One region of the Variovorax sp. V213 genome, then DNA from elsewhere that is predicted to be linked to it. Evidence: predicted binding sites of a transcription regulator. Region 1 holds the regulator's gene; the other holds the start of a gene.
The links. Region 1 encodes sigma-54, which starts transcription at its own class of promoters, with help from an activator protein. Its sites were predicted from a motif close to TGGCANGNAANCTGCTTT; they were not measured.
Positions count from the first base shown of each region.

Region 2: adh (aldehyde dehydrogenase) is a predicted target of sigma-54. The motif match lies at 2,023-2,040, and genes of this name have one in related genera.

Region 1 is NZ_AP028664.1:4,692,325-4,699,586, reverse strand. Features, by position in the region: gene ACAM55_RS22225 (SPOR domain-containing protein) at 1-129, shown strand, start outside; gene ACAM55_RS22220 (thiol:disulfide interchange protein DsbA/DsbL) at 302-949, shown strand; gene lptA (lipopolysaccharide transport periplasmic protein LptA) at 1,104-1,832, shown strand; gene lptB (LPS export ABC transporter ATP-binding protein) at 1,829-2,623, shown strand; gene rpoN (RNA polymerase factor sigma-54) at 2,641-4,236, shown strand; gene ACAM55_RS22200 (phospholipase D family protein) at 4,247-5,851, shown strand; gene ACAM55_RS22195 (hypothetical protein) at 5,853-5,978, opposite strand; gene ACAM55_RS22190 (YceI family protein) at 6,039-6,671, opposite strand; gene ACAM55_RS22185 (YceI family protein) at 6,730-7,262, opposite strand, start outside.
Region 2 is NZ_AP028665.1:533,195-540,456, forward strand. Features, by position in the region: gene ACAM55_RS27575 (hypothetical protein) at 1-589, shown strand, start outside; gene ACAM55_RS27580 (cupin domain-containing protein) at 637-990, opposite strand; gene ACAM55_RS27585 (HAD-IA family hydrolase) at 993-1,691, opposite strand; gene adh (aldehyde dehydrogenase) at 2,118-3,638, shown strand; gene ACAM55_RS27595 (DUF2231 domain-containing protein) at 3,694-4,182, opposite strand; gene ACAM55_RS27600 (hypothetical protein) at 4,356-4,763, shown strand; gene ACAM55_RS27605 (hypothetical protein) at 4,885-5,202, shown strand; gene ACAM55_RS27610 (TolC family protein) at 5,199-6,623, shown strand; gene ACAM55_RS27615 (multicopper oxidase family protein) at 6,659-7,262, shown strand, end outside.

The DNA of each region.
Region 1 (7,262 bases):
GAGCAGGCCGGCCGCACCGTCTACCGGGTGCGCGCGGGCCCGTTCAACAAGAAGGACGATGCCGACCGCCTGAAAGAGCGGCTCGACAGCGGCGGCCTCGAATCGGCGCTGGTGCGCGTCCAGCGCTGAGATCGACGAGCCGCCGGCCGCGGCATCCGCGAGCGGCGGTCACGAATATTCTTTAAGCTTCGCCGCGCGGCACGGGCCGCCGCCGACCCGGATTGTCCTGGGCAAGCCGCATGCGGGAACTCCGCGCGGCGCGCCGGCTCAGTCTGCCGTACCCAACAGGAGAACTCTTTCAATGAAACGTCGTGATTTTTCGCTGGCCGCCACCTCGCTCGGGGTGCTTTCCCTGGCTGGCAACACCGCGCACGCCCAGGCGCGCGTGCCCAAGGCCGGCACCGAGTACCTGGTGCTCGACAAGCGCGTGGCGGTCGATGCGCCCGCGGGCAAGATCGAAGTGATCGAGTTCTTCTCGTACAACTGCCCGCACTGCAACGATTTCGAGCCGCAGCTCGAAGCCTGGCTCAAGACCGTGCCGAAGGAAGTGGCCTTCCGCCGCGTGCCCGTGCCTTTCGTGGGCAACGACGTCGAAGCCAAGCAGCGCCTGTACTACGCGCTCGAAACGCTGGGCAAGGTCGACGAATTCCAGCCGAAGGTGTTCGACGCGATCCACAAGCAGCGCCAGAACGTGAACGGCGACGCCAACATCATTGCCTGGGCCACCGCCAACGGCCTGGACGGCGCCAAGTTCAAGGAGGTCTTCACCTCGTTCGGCGTGGCCAGCAAGGCCAAGCGCGCCTCGCAGATGACCGACGCCTACAAGGTGGCCGGCGTTCCGGCCCTGGCCATTGCCGGCCGCTGGTATGTGGACGGCGAAACGGCCGGCAACATGACCAAGGCGCTCCAGGTCACCAACTTCCTGATCGGCGAAGCCAAGAAGGGCTGACCCCCTTTTCCGGGGGGTATCACCTGCGGCCGGCGGAGCCGGTTTCGCGGTGTTTCCGGATGGATGTCAAGCCCGCTTTGGCGGGCTTTTTCATCCGTGCGTGCAGGGCTGGCGCCATCTGCCGCATACAATGCAGAGCAAGTTTCGTGCCTCTATGACATTGCACTCCTACTCCAACACCACCCCTCTTGTTCGCCGCCTCGGCCGCCTGACTCGCCTGAGCGTTGGCGCGCTGTTGCTGGCCGGTCTCGCCTCGGGCGCCCTGGCCGAGACGGCCGACCGCACCAAGCCGATGAACATCGAGTCCGACGCGATGCGTTATGACGACCTCAAGCAGACGAGCGTGTTCACCGGGAACGTGCTGGTCACGAAGGGCACGATCATCATCCGCGGCGCGCGCATCGACGTGCGGCAGGACGCCGAGGGCTACCAGTACGGGGTGGTCACGGCGGCTCCCGGCAAGCGGGCCTATTACAAGCAGAAGCGCAATGCGCCCGACGAGTGGATCGAGGGCGAGTCCGAGGTCATCGAATACGACAGCCGCGCCGACAACGTCAAGTTCATCCGCAATGCCGTCATGCGCCGCCTGCTGGGCGCCACGCCGAACGACGAAAGCAGCGGCGCGCTCATTGTCTATGACCAGAGCAACGACACCTACACGGTCAACGGTTCCACCGTGCCGCCGAACACCGGGGTGAATGCGCCCGCGGGCGGGGGGCGGGTGAAGACCATCCTGACGCCCAAGAGCGCCACGGCGCCCGCGCCAGGCGCCTCGGCTCCGGCCGGCGGACGGGCCGCGCCAGCGGCGCCCCAGCCGGCACCCGGTGCCGGCCTGCGCTCGACCACCACGCTCGGCGGCGGCGAAGGGGAAGGGCGCAAGTGATCGAAGCTGCTGGAATCCAGAATACCAACGGCACGCCGGGCAGCCGCCTGGTGGTGCGGGGCCTGCAGAAAAGCTACGGCAGCCGCAAGGTCGTCAAGGATGTCTCGCTAGACGTTCAAAAGGGCGAAGTCGTCGGGCTTCTGGGCCCCAACGGCGCCGGCAAGACCACCTCGTTCTACATGATCGTGGGCCTGGTGCGGGCCGATGCTGGCGAGATCACCATCGACGGCGAACCCATTGCGCACATGCCGATCCACCGGCGCGCCCGCATGGGCCTGAGCTACCTGCCGCAGGAAGCCTCCATCTTCCGCAAGCTCACGGTCGAGGAAAACGTGCGCGCCGTGCTCGAGCTCCAGCGCGAGCCCGATGGCAATGGCAAGCCCGCCCCCCTGTCCAAGCAACGCACCGAAGAGCGGCTCTCAGGGCTGCTGGCCGACCTGCGGGTGGATCATCTGCGCGATTCTCCGGCGCTCGCGCTCTCGGGCGGCGAACGGCGCCGGGTCGAAATTGCCCGCGCGCTGGCCACGCAGCCGCGCTTCATCCTGCTGGACGAGCCCTTTGCCGGCATCGACCCGATCGCGGTGATCGAGATCCAGCGGATCATCAGCTTCCTGAAAGAACGCGGCATCGGCGTGCTCATCACCGACCACAACGTGCGTGAAACGCTGGGCATCTGCGATCACGCGTTCATCATCAGCGACGGGCATGTGCTGGCACAAGGCACGCCCTCGGAGATCGTCGACAACGCCGAAGTACGCAGGGTGTACCTCGGCGAGCACTTCCGGATGTAAGGGAGGAGTCGGTCTCCATGAAGCAAGGGCTGTCCCTTCGCGTCTCGCAGCATCTGGCGCTCACGCCCCAGCTGCAGCAGTCGATCCGGCTGCTGCAGCTCTCCACGCTCGAACTGAGCCAGGAGGTCGAGCAGATGCTGGACGAGAACCCGTTCCTCGAACGCACCGCGGAAGAAGCGGCGCGCGAGGAATTCGGCCTCGATGCCATCGATACCCCGGTGCCGCGCGATGAGTCGTCGGGCGAGGCCGGCGAGAGCGACTTCGCCTCGGCCCCGACGAGCAGCGCGGCCACCACATCCAGCGAAACCACCGCGGCGGCCGACACCGACATTCCCGCCGCCGACGCCACCGAGCGCGAGCCCGACTGGGAGGGCGACGGCACCGTCGACATGGCGCCGGACGACAGCGAGTGGGGCAGCGACGCCCCCGCGCGCCAGAACAATCTTGGCGACGACGAGCGCGCCGACGCCACCGAACTCGCGCGCAGCCAGGAGTCGCTGCAGTCCTTCCTGCACCGGCAGGCGCTCAGCCTCCGGCTCAACGAGAACGACAGCGCCGCGCTGCGCTTCCTGATCGAATCGCTCAACGACGACGGCTACCTCGAAGATTCGCTGCCGGCGCTGGCCTCGGGCCTCGCGGGCGACGACAACGACCAGTTCGACGAACTGGTGCATCACTTCCAGGTGGCGCTCGGCCTGCTGCAGAGCCTGGAGCCGGCCGGTGTCGGCGCGCGCGACCTGGGCGAATGCCTCGGCATCCAGCTGCGCGCGCTCGCGAGCGAAGACGAAACCGAAGAGCATGCCCTGGTCCGCAAGACCGCCATTGCCATCTGCAAGCAGCCGATGGAGCTGCTCGCGCGGCGCGACTTCAAGCGCCTGGCCACGCTCACCCGCACCAACGAAGACCTGGTGCGCTCGGCGCTGCAGATCATCGCGCGCCTGGAGCCCAAGCCGGGCCGCCGTTTTGTCGACGTCGAGCGCAACATCGTGATCCCCGACGTGATCGTCACCAAGATCGGCCGCGGCACCAACGTCAAGTTCCGCGTCATGCTCAACCCCGAGGTGATGCCGCGGCTGCGCGTGCACGACATCTACGCCGGCGCGCTCAAGTCGCACAAGGGCGAGGGCAGCCAGGCGCTGTCGCAGCGGCTGCAGGAGGCGCGCTGGTTCATCAAGAACATCCAGCAGCGCTTCGACACCATCCTGCGCGTCAGCAACGCCATCGTCGAGCGGCAGAAAAGCTACTTCGTGCACGGCGAGCTCGCGATGCGGCCGCTGGTGCTGCGCGAGATCGCCGACGAGCTCGGCCTGCACGAATCGACCATCTCGCGCGTGACCACCGCCAAGTACATGGCCACGCCCTTCGGCACGGTCGAGCTCAAGTACTTCTTCGGCTCAGCGCTCGGCACCGAGACCGGCGGCAATGCATCGAGCACCGCGGTGCGCGCGCTGATCAAGCAGTTCGTGAGTTCCGAGAGCATCAAGAAACCGCTGTCCGACAGCCAGATTTCCGAGATGCTCAAGGAGCAGGGCATCGAATGCGCGCGCCGCACCGTGGCCAAGTACCGCGAGGCGCTGCGCATCGCGCCCGCCAACCTGCGCAAGGCGTTGTAGAAAGCCGTCGATGGCCGGTCGCCGCCTGCTGTCGCGCTGTGGGCATTGGGTCTTCGCCATGGCGGCGGCGCTGCTGCTTGCCGGCTGCGCCACCCTGCCCGACGAAGCGCCGCGCCCACCCACCAGGGCCATGGCCGTGTCGGCCGACACCGCGCTCGGCAAGATCGCCCTGGCCGCGCAGCCCGACCCCGACCTCAGCGGTTTTCGCCTGATGCCGGGCGGCGACTTCGCCTTCGACACGCGCATCCAGCTCGCGCGGCGCGCCCAGCGCACGCTCGACGTGCAGTACTACCAGATCGAGAACGACGAGACCGGCCGCTACCTGCTGCGCACCCTGCGCGACGCCGCCGGGCGCGGCGTTCGCGTGCGGCTGCTGATGGACGACCTCTACACCTCGGGCGAGGACGAACTGCTGCTCGGCCTTGCCGCCACGCCGAACGTCGAGTTGCGCCTCTTCAACCCGTTTCCGGCCGGGCGCGGCAGCCTGCTCAAGCGCTTCGCGGCCTCGCTCTTCGACTTCAGCCGCGTCAACCGGCGCATGCACAACAAGCTCTTCATTGCCGACGGCGCCATGGCGGTGGCGGGCGGCCGCAACATCGGCAACCAGTACTTCAGGCGCACGGCGGGCGAGAATTTTCTCGATCTCGACACCTTCGTGACCGGTGCGCTGGTGCCGCGCCTCGGCACCCTGTTCGACCAGTACTGGAACAGCGCCTACGTGCGGCCCATCCAGTCGGTGGTGGCCACCGGTGTGCCGCGCGAAGAGTTGCAAAAGCGCTTCGAAGCCGCCACCGGCCCCGACACCACGCCGCCGCCGCCTCGGCCCGCCCCCAACGACCTGCTGGGCTACAGCCCGATGGCCGAGGACCTTGCCACTGGCAAGCTCGGCCTGATCTGGGCCCTTGCCGAGGCCTACGCCGATTCGCCCGACCGCGTGATCGGCAAGACGGCGTCGTACGGCGGCGTGCCGCTGCTCGACGTCGACAGCGTGCGCTACAACGTGGTCGAGCAGATGCGCCGCGCGCGCTCCGAAGTGACCATCGTCTCGCCCTACCTGATTCCGGGCGAGGCCGGCCTGGAGGTGATGCGCGAGATCCGCCGTCGCAACGTGAAGATCAGCGTGATCACCAATTCGCTCGCCGCCACCGACGAGCCCCTGGTCCACACCGCCTACCGCCGCTACCGGCCGGACATGCTGAAGCTGGGCGCCGACCTGTACGAGCTCAGCACCACGCGCACCCGCCGCAGCGTGCGGCTCGGCCTCTTCGGCACCTCGGTCGGCCGGCTGCATGCCAAGTCGGCCGTCATCGACCGGCAGGTACTTTTCGTCGGCTCGATGAATTTCGATCCGCGCTCCGAAACGCACAACACCGAGATCGGCCTTTTCATCCGCAGCCCCGAGATGGCGCAGCAGGCGCTCAAGCTCATCGACGTGCTCAAGCAGCAGGGCGCCTACCGCTTGCGCTTTGCCGAGGGCGGCAACCCATCGCGCATCGAGTGGATCAGCGAGGAGGCCGGCAAGACCACCGTGCTGAACGAGGAGCCCGACTCCGATTTCTGGGGCCGCGCCATGCTCGAGCTGCTGGCGCCGCTCACGCCCGAGAGCCTGCTTTAGCTCAGCTTGCGCGCACGCCCGACAGCAGCTTGAGGCCCAGCAGCACCATCACGCCGCCGGCCGCGCGGTCGATCCAGGCCTTGTAGCGCAGGTAGGCCGACCGCAGCGCCGCCGCAATCGCAAACACGCCACCATCGCGCCCGCGATGCCCAGCAGTGCAACCGTGATGTCGGTCATGATTTCTTGGTTATTGCTGCACGTTGACGGCTTCGACCTGCACCAGCAGCTTCACCTTGTTCTCGAAGCCGAAGTTCAAGCCCCAGGTGATGCCCCAGTCGCTGCGCTGCACCGTGGTCTCGAAGTCGCCGCCGCAGACCTGGCGGTTGATGAGCGGGTTCAGGTAGCAGTTGAAGCGCACGGCCTTGAGTGTGACCGGTTTGGTCTGGCCCATCAGCGTGAGCGTGCCCGGCACGTCGACCACCTTGTCGCCGTTGAATTCGATGCGGTCCGCCACGAAGCGGCCGGTCGGAAACTCGGCCACGTTGAAGAAATCCTTGCTTTGCACGTGGCGGTTGAGCAGGTCGACGCCGGTGTTGATGGAGCTGATGTCCATCGTGATGTCGACCCTGCCGCTGCTGCCGGTGCCGTCGATCTGCACCGAACCGTCCTTGGTGCTGAAGCGGCCGCGGTTGGTGGTGGTGCCGTAGTGCCCCATCTCGTACATCACGAAGGTGTGGGTCGGGTCGATCACGTAGCTGGCGTTCTTCACCGGGCCGCCCGCGGGCCTGGCGGCGACGGGCGGTGCCGTGTACTCCTGCGCCGGGGCGGGAGTGGCAATGGTCGCTGCAGACAGCGCGGCAGCGAGGAAGAGCTTCTTCATGGCAATGGGCGTGCTTGGCGTGAAAACGAAATCGAAAAAAAGAAAGAAAAGCGGCGGCTCAAAGCGGACCGAGGCCAGCGAGCGTGAACTTGAAGCGAACCTGCACGTCGTTGCCGATCACCGAGGTGTCGGTCCATTCGCCGTCGCCCACCTTGTAGTCGAGCCGCTGGATCGTAAAGCTTCCGGTGGCCACCGCGTAGCCGCCCGATGGCGCAATGGTCACCGGCACCGTGACCTGCCGCGAAATGTTCTTGATGGTGAGCTTGCCCGCCATCTCGAACCGGCCTTCGCCCAGCGCCTTGATGGCGCTCGACTGGAAGCTGGCCTGCGGAAAATGTCCGGTGTCGAACCACGGGGCCTTGGGCAGTTCGGCGTCGCTCATCGGCACGCCGAGCGATGCGCTCGCCGTGTCGATCTGCAGCGCGACGGTGCCGCCTTCGGGCTTCCGCGGGTCGAATGCCACCTGCGCGTCGAACTTCTTGAACGTGCCTTCCACCGGCACGCCCATCTGCTTGCTGACGAAGGCGATCTGGCTCTTGTCGGCCACGAGCCGGGTCGCCGTTGCGGGCTCGGCGCCCGCGGGCGACAGGG
Region 2 (7,262 bases), on a different replicon from region 1:
CCTGCACGAAGTGGTGGACGCCACGCGATGGCTGCCGTACGGCTTTCGCCGGCATGTGCTGATGACCGTGCTGGGCCAGTCCTTCAGTGCGCGCGAACTGATCCTCAACGCCGACGTGCCGAGCGGTGGCGTTGCCGCAAGCGACGCGGCGATGGCCGCTCCGGGGCCCGCCGGCACGCCGACGCTCGGTGCATTGCGCAGCTTGCGCGAAGCGGACGGACGCGTCGCCTTGCTGAGCCGGGATGCGCCCGCGCACGCGGCGCCGAAGACGAGCGAAGCGCACGCCATGGCACAAAGCGCGCAGCGGCTGTCGCGCCAGCTGCTGATCGATCACATCCTGGAGCACGTGACCAACGGCAGCCAGCTGCATTTCGGCTTCGGCCTCTTCTATCGCCTGCTGGGCTGCCCGGTGGTCAAGCGCGACCTGTTCTCGCGCGGGCTGTATCGCGAGCACGACTGCGCGGACATCCTGGACAACGTGCCCGCACCGACCCGCCAGCGCCTGCTGCGGGACCTCATCAACCGGGGCCGCCTCGACATGCAGTTGGGCTTCTGGCGCGGGCTGCTCTTTCGCAACGGCATGCTCTGAGCCCGCGCAGCGGTCCTCGAAGCCGCAACCGGTCGCCGCAAAAAAAGCTACATCGCCATCACGACGAAGACCTTGCGCAGGGTCTCGTGCACGTGCCACTCGCCGGTGGTGTTGGCCGGAAAGAACAGCGTGTCGCCGGCTCGGATCCGAAGCGGTTCGCCGCCGGTCGGCGTGAAGCTGCAGGCGCCCGTGAGGATGTGCATGACCTCGGCGTTGGGCAGCTGGCGCTCGAAGCGGCCGGGCTCGCACTCCCAGATGCCGCTGTCGTTGCCGCCGGCACCCGCCAGCTCGACGTCGATGCCGCGCAGTTGGCAGGGCGGCTGGCTCAGCGGGCGCGCGGGCGTGCCCTGGTCTTGCAGGCCGCCGATGGTGGCGGACTGCTGCAGAACGGTGATGCTCATGGTCAGCGCCCTGCCTCGACGGCGTCGGCCAGCTCGGTCAACGTGTGGAAGTGGTAGTCGGGTTCGGTGCGCTTCGACTCGATGGTGCCGCCCGATCCCTTCTGCGCATGGCGACGCTCGATCCAGCAGGTGGTGATGCCCAGTTGCTTGGAGATGCCGATGTCGTGGTACTGGCTTTGCGCCACGTGCAGGTTGTCGGCCTGTTTGTAGCCCCATGCGCCCTCGAAGCGGCCGCGCGCATAGGCGAAGTAGCGCGCGTCGGGTTTCTCGCACAGCGCGTCGTCGCAGCTCAGGAGCATGTCGAAGGGCGAGCCCAGGGTCTTGTCGAAATGGGCCAGCGCCCAGTGCTGGGCGTTGGTCATCGTTACCAGCTTGAAGCGCTTGTGCAGCCGCTGGAGCGCTTCCACCGAGTCCGGAAACGCGGGCCACTGCGCCACCGAATCGCGCAGGCCTTTTGCCAGCGCATCGGTGTCTGGCAGGCCCAGTGCGGGTGAGATGGCGTGCCAGCAGCGCTCCAGGTCATCGGGGTACCAGCCCGCGTTGCCGTCGGCGCGGGCGGCCCGGTAGGCGGCCAGAAAGTCGTCGTCGCTCACGGCGGCATCGGGCACCGCCGAGCGCAGGTAGGCGAGCATGCCGCCTTCGAAATCGATAAGCGTTCCGACCACGTCGAAGGTGAGGACCTTGAAATCTTGCAGGGACATACGAGAGAAGCTCCAGTGGAAAGGGGAGGAAGGCGCCGCCGCGGCGACAGGCGAGGGGTGCCGTGCGCTACAAGCATAGGAGCCATCGTGTTCCCGTTCACATCGAATTGGGCTCGCGATCCAGCACAGGATTTCGCAGTCATGCCGATGTCAGCATCTTCTTCGGCGCGACGCCTTCGCGGCGCGGCACTGCCTGGAGCATGAACGGAGGGGTGTGCACTGTCCCTTTTCGTGACAGGTGCTCACCGCGGCACACGCCCCTGTTGCAGTCTGGCGCAAAAAGCCGACCCGTTTCGTGCGCCAGATCGGGCCAATGGTGTTCGAGCCCAGGTGGCACGGCGCGTGCAATGCAGCACCCCAGGAGACCGCGCAGCATCCGGTTTGCGCGGTCGCCTTCCACCCCTACCCAACGGAGACGAGAACACCATGCAATACGCCAGCCCCAACACCCCCGGCGCGAAGATCGAGTTCAAGCCGGCCTACGACAACTTCATCAACGGCAAGTTCGTGCCGCCGGTGAAGGGCCAGTACTTCGATGTGATCACGCCAATCACCGGCCAGCCCTACACCCGCGCGGCCCGCTCGGGCGCGGAAGACATCGAGCTTGCCCTCGACGCGGCCCACGCGGCCAAGGGCCAATGGGGCCGCACCTCGCCGGCCGAGCGCGCCGGCGTGCTGCTGAAGATCGCGGACCGCCTGGAGCAGAACCTCGAGCTGCTTGCCTACGCGGAAACCGTGGACAACGGCAAGCCGATCCGCGAGACGCTCAATGCCGACATTCCGCTGACCATCGACCACTTCCGCTATTTCGCCGGCTGCCTGCGCGCGCAGGAGGGCGCGCTGAGCGAGATCGACGAGAACACCATCGCCTATCACTTCCATGAACCGCTGGGCGTGGTGGGGCTGATCATCCCGTGGAACTTCCCGATCCTGATGGCCGCGTGGAAGCTCGCGCCCGCCATTGCCGCGGGCAACTGCGTGGTGCTCAAGCCGGCCGAATCGACGCCCGTGAGCATCATGGTGATGGCCGAACTGCTGGCCGACCTGCTGCCGCCCGGCGTGCTCAACATCGTCAACGGCTACGGCCGCGAAGCCGGCATGGCGCTGGCGGGCAGCAAGCGCATCGCGAAGATCGCATTCACGGGCTCCACGGCCACGGGCCGGGTCATCGCGCAGGCCGCGGCCGGCAACCTCATTCCTGCCACGCTGGAGCTGGGCGGCAAGAGCCCCAACATCTTCTTCGAGGACATCGCCGATGCGGACGACGACTTCTTCGACAAGGCCATCGAAGGCCTGGTGCTGTTCGCCTTCAACCAGGGCGAGGTCTGCACCTGCCCGTCGCGCGCGTTGATCCAGGAGTCGATCTACGACAAGTTCATGGCGCGCGCGCTGGAGCGCATCAAGGCCATCAAGCAGGGCCACCCGCTGGACACCGACACCATGATGGGCGCCCAGGCGTCGGCCATGCAGATGGACAAGATCATGAGTTACCTTGCGCTGGGCAGGGAAGAGGGCGCGCAGTGCCTGACCGGCGGCGGCCGCGCGCAGCTCGGCGGCGAGCTGGCCGGCGGCTACTACATCCAGCCCACGCTGTTCAAGGGCCACAACAAGATGCGCATCTTCCAGGAAGAAATCTTCGGCCCGGTGCTCGCCATCGCCACCTTCAAGACCGAAGCCGAGGCACTGGAGATTGCCAACGACACGCCCTACGGCCTGGGCGCCGGCGTGTGGACGCGCGACGGAAGCACGGCCTACCGCATGGGCCGCGCGATCCAGGCCGGCCGCGTGTGGACCAACTGCTACCACGCCTATCCGGCGCATGCCACGTTCGGGGGCTACAAGGAGTCGGGCATCGGCCGCGAAACCCACAAGATGATGCTCGACCACTACCAGCAGACCAAGAACCTGCTCGTGAGCTATTCGCCGAAGAAGCTCGGGTTCTTCTGAGCGCGCAGCGGCCACGCGCGCATCCGGCGCGCGGCTTGCTGCACGAGGAACGCCGCTACTTGCCGGCGGCGGCGTGCGGCTTGCGCAAGGAACTGGAGGCGTTCACGCCGGCATCCTCGTCGACGCCGACCGCGAGCCGGTCCACCAGCTCACCGCCGAGCCAGGCCGTGACCAGCGCGATGGCCGCACCCGCGAAGGCCCAGACCATCTGGCTTGGCACCGGGGCGTAGTCCCGGTCACGCAGCAAGAAGCTCGAGGCGAAGAGAAGCAGCACCACCACGTTGCCGGCTCCGTGCATGGCGCCGATGCGCTTGGCGCGCGTTCCCGCCGGAATGCTCAGCCAGTCGAGGGTGCCGAAGGGCGCAGCGAGAACACCGCCCACCAGGCCGGCCGCGATCATCCAATAAGACACGGCCGCCATGACCTGGCTCCTGCCCGCCAGGTAGATGAGGTCGAAGACCACTGCGGTGGCCAGCAGCCCCAGCGGAAAGACCACCAGCATCTGGTGCACCGAGTGGCCGAGGAAACGAACTCTTGCATGCATGGGATTACCTCCGTTGCCTGACTGAGTCCTCATCTGAGCCACAACCGCCGACAGCCCGCGCGGGCCGGGGCCGCCAGTGCGGGTCGGTACTTTCCTACTAGTTGTGGCGCTGGATGCCGACTGGATAGACCCACAGCGTAGACGGATGCCCCGCCTTGTCTACAATCCGACCCATGCACCGGGTTCGCCTTTTCGTCCTTTGGATCATGATGTTTGCCGTGCCTTTCCAGGCCTACGCGGCGGCAGCCATGGTCTTTTGCGGACCGGGCCATGAGCGTGCGGTGGCCGCGGCGTCGGTCGGGCCGGCGGTGCACGGCGATGGACATGCGGACCATCGTCACCACGAAGCGGCTGCGCAAGATGCCAGGCAGCCCGCGCACGACAACGCCGACACAACCGCCCATGCAGCGCCCGATGCCATGCACAAGTGCGGCACCTGCGGCGCCTGCCATGCCACTGCCCTCACCAGCACGCTGGAACTCGCGGTGTTCCAGGGCCTTCCCCGCGCCGACCTGACCGAGCCCGCCAGCACGGTGGCCACGGTCCCGCCGCGCCTTCTCGACAAACCTCCTCGCGCCTGAAGCGTTCGTGCGCCTGCGTGCGGCCCGGTCACGGGCTGCAGCGAGCGCGCATGCATCGCCTGCGTCATGCCTGCCCCGGGGGCAGCTTCGACGCACCCGTTCATGAACTCGCGAGGACGCCATGTTCCATTCATCGCCAGCCGGTTGGCTGGTTCTACTTTCCGCTTTCGGGGCGCTCTCTGCCGCGGCGCAACCCGCGCCCACCGTCCCGGACTACAAGTCCGCGCTGGAGGGTTACCGGCCCTTTGCCGACGTAAAGCCGATCCCGTGGAAGGAGGCCAACGAGACGGTCTACCGCCGCGGCGGCTGGCAGGCCTACGCCAAGGAGGCCGCCGAGAGCACTCCGCCCGCGGCCGAGCCGCCCAAGGGCGCACCCGCTGAACCTCAGGCGCAGCCAGGCCATGCGATGCCGATGCCCGCGGCCAAGGAGAAGCCATGAAGCGCGCCTTGCGCCTTTCGGCCGTTGCCGTGGCGGCCGCCTTCCTGGCCGGCTGCGCCTCGGTGGGCATCGACGACGCGCTGCAGGACACGAACACCCAGGCCCAGCAGTTCACCGGCGGCAAGCTCGAACTCAGCCGCACGCAGGAACAGCGGGACCGCCGCGCGGCGCTGACGCAGGAGCTGCTGTCCGGGCCGCTCTCGCAGAGCGACGCGGTGCAGCTCGCGCTGGCCAACAGCCCGGCCGTGCAGGCGCTGGTCGCCCAGAGCTGGGGCGACATGGCCGCGGCCGACCAGACGGGGCGGCTGCCCAATCCGGTCTTCACCTTCGAGCGGATGCGTCTGAACAGCGAGCTCGAGATCGGGCGGCTGCTGTCCTTCGGCCTCGTCGACCTCATCCTGCTGCCGCAGCGCCTGTCCATTTCGCGCAGCCAGTCCGCCCAGGCCAAGGTGCAGCTCACCGGCGCCGTGGTCGACCAGGTCACGCAGGTGAGGCAGGCTTGGGTCCGCGCCGTCGCCACGCAGCAGATGCTGCAGTACGCGGAGCAGGTCAACCGCTCGGCGCAGGCCAGCGCGGAACTCGCGCGGCGCATGCAGCAGATCGGCAACTTCAGCAAGCTGCAGCGCGCGCGCCAGCAGGTCTTCTATGCCGACGCGACTACGCAGCTGGCGTCGGCGCGGCACGCCGCCACCGCCGCGCGCGAGGAGCTGGTGCGCGCACTCGGCCTCGACGATGCGCAGGCCGTCCAACTGACCCTGCCGCAGCGGCTGCCCGACCTGCCGAAAGCGCCGCGCGAAGCCCGGGAAGTGGCCGCCACTGCGACCGAGCAGCGCCTGGACGTGCAGCTCGCGCGCGCGCAGCTGGACGTGGCGGGCAAGTCGCAGGGCATCAACCTGCTGTCGACCTTCATCGACGTGGAGGTGGGCGGCCGGCGCGACACGGTGTTCGACAACGCCGAGGGCACGAAGAGCACGCGGCGCGGCTTCGAGCTCGGCATGCGGCTGCCGCTGTTCGACTGGGGCTCGGCGCGGCGCGATGCATTGAACGCGCAATCGCTGGCCGCGGCCAACCGCTACGACGCCACGGTGCGCGGCGCTTCGTCGCAGCTGCGCGAGGGCTATTCAGCCTACCGCACGGCCTACGACATTGCGCGGCACTACCGTGACGAGATCGTGCCGCTGCGCCAGGCCATGGCCGACGAGAACGTGCTTCGCTACAACGGCATGCTGATCGGCGTCTTCGAGCTGCTGGCCGAGGCGCGCGACCAGATTTCGAGCGTGACCAACGCCATCAATGCCCAGCAGCAGTTCTGGCTGGCCGACGCCGCGCTGGCGGCCTCGGTGATCGGAAAGCCCACGGCCATGGGCGCATCCACCGCCAGCGTGGGGGGCGAAGCCGCCTCCGCCAGTGCGGCCCACTGAGTGCAGAACGTGCGCTCACCAACGATTCGAACGACATGACCAACAGACGCAATTTTCTGAGCGGCGCGGGTGCCATCACCGGCGCCATCGCCGCCGCGAGCGTGACCAAGGTGGCGATGGCCGCCTTGCCCGAGCCCGTGCTCCAGACCAAGCCCGACACCATGCCGCCGCTCATGCCAACCGGCGGGCGGCCGTACAACCCCGTGGTCACGCTCAACGGCTGGACCCTGCCCTGGCGCATGAACAACGGCGTGAAGGAGTTCCACCTCGTGGCCGAGCCCGTGGTGCGCGAAATGGCTCCCGGCTTCAAGGCCAACCTCTGGGGCTACAACGGCCAGTCGCCCGGCCCGACCATCGAGGTGGTGGAAGGTGACCGGGTGCGGATCTTCGTGACCAACAAGCTGCCCGAGCACACCAGCGTGCACTGGCATGGGCAGCGCCTGCCCAACGGCATGGACGGGGTCACGGGTCTCACGCAGCCGCCGATCCGTCCCGGCAAGACCTTCGTCTACGAGTTCGTCGCGCGCCGGCCCGGCACCTTCATGTACCACCCGCATGCGGACGAGATGACGCAGATGGCCATGGGGATGATGGGCTTCTGGGTGACGCACCCGAAGGCCGAGCATCCGCTGATCGAGA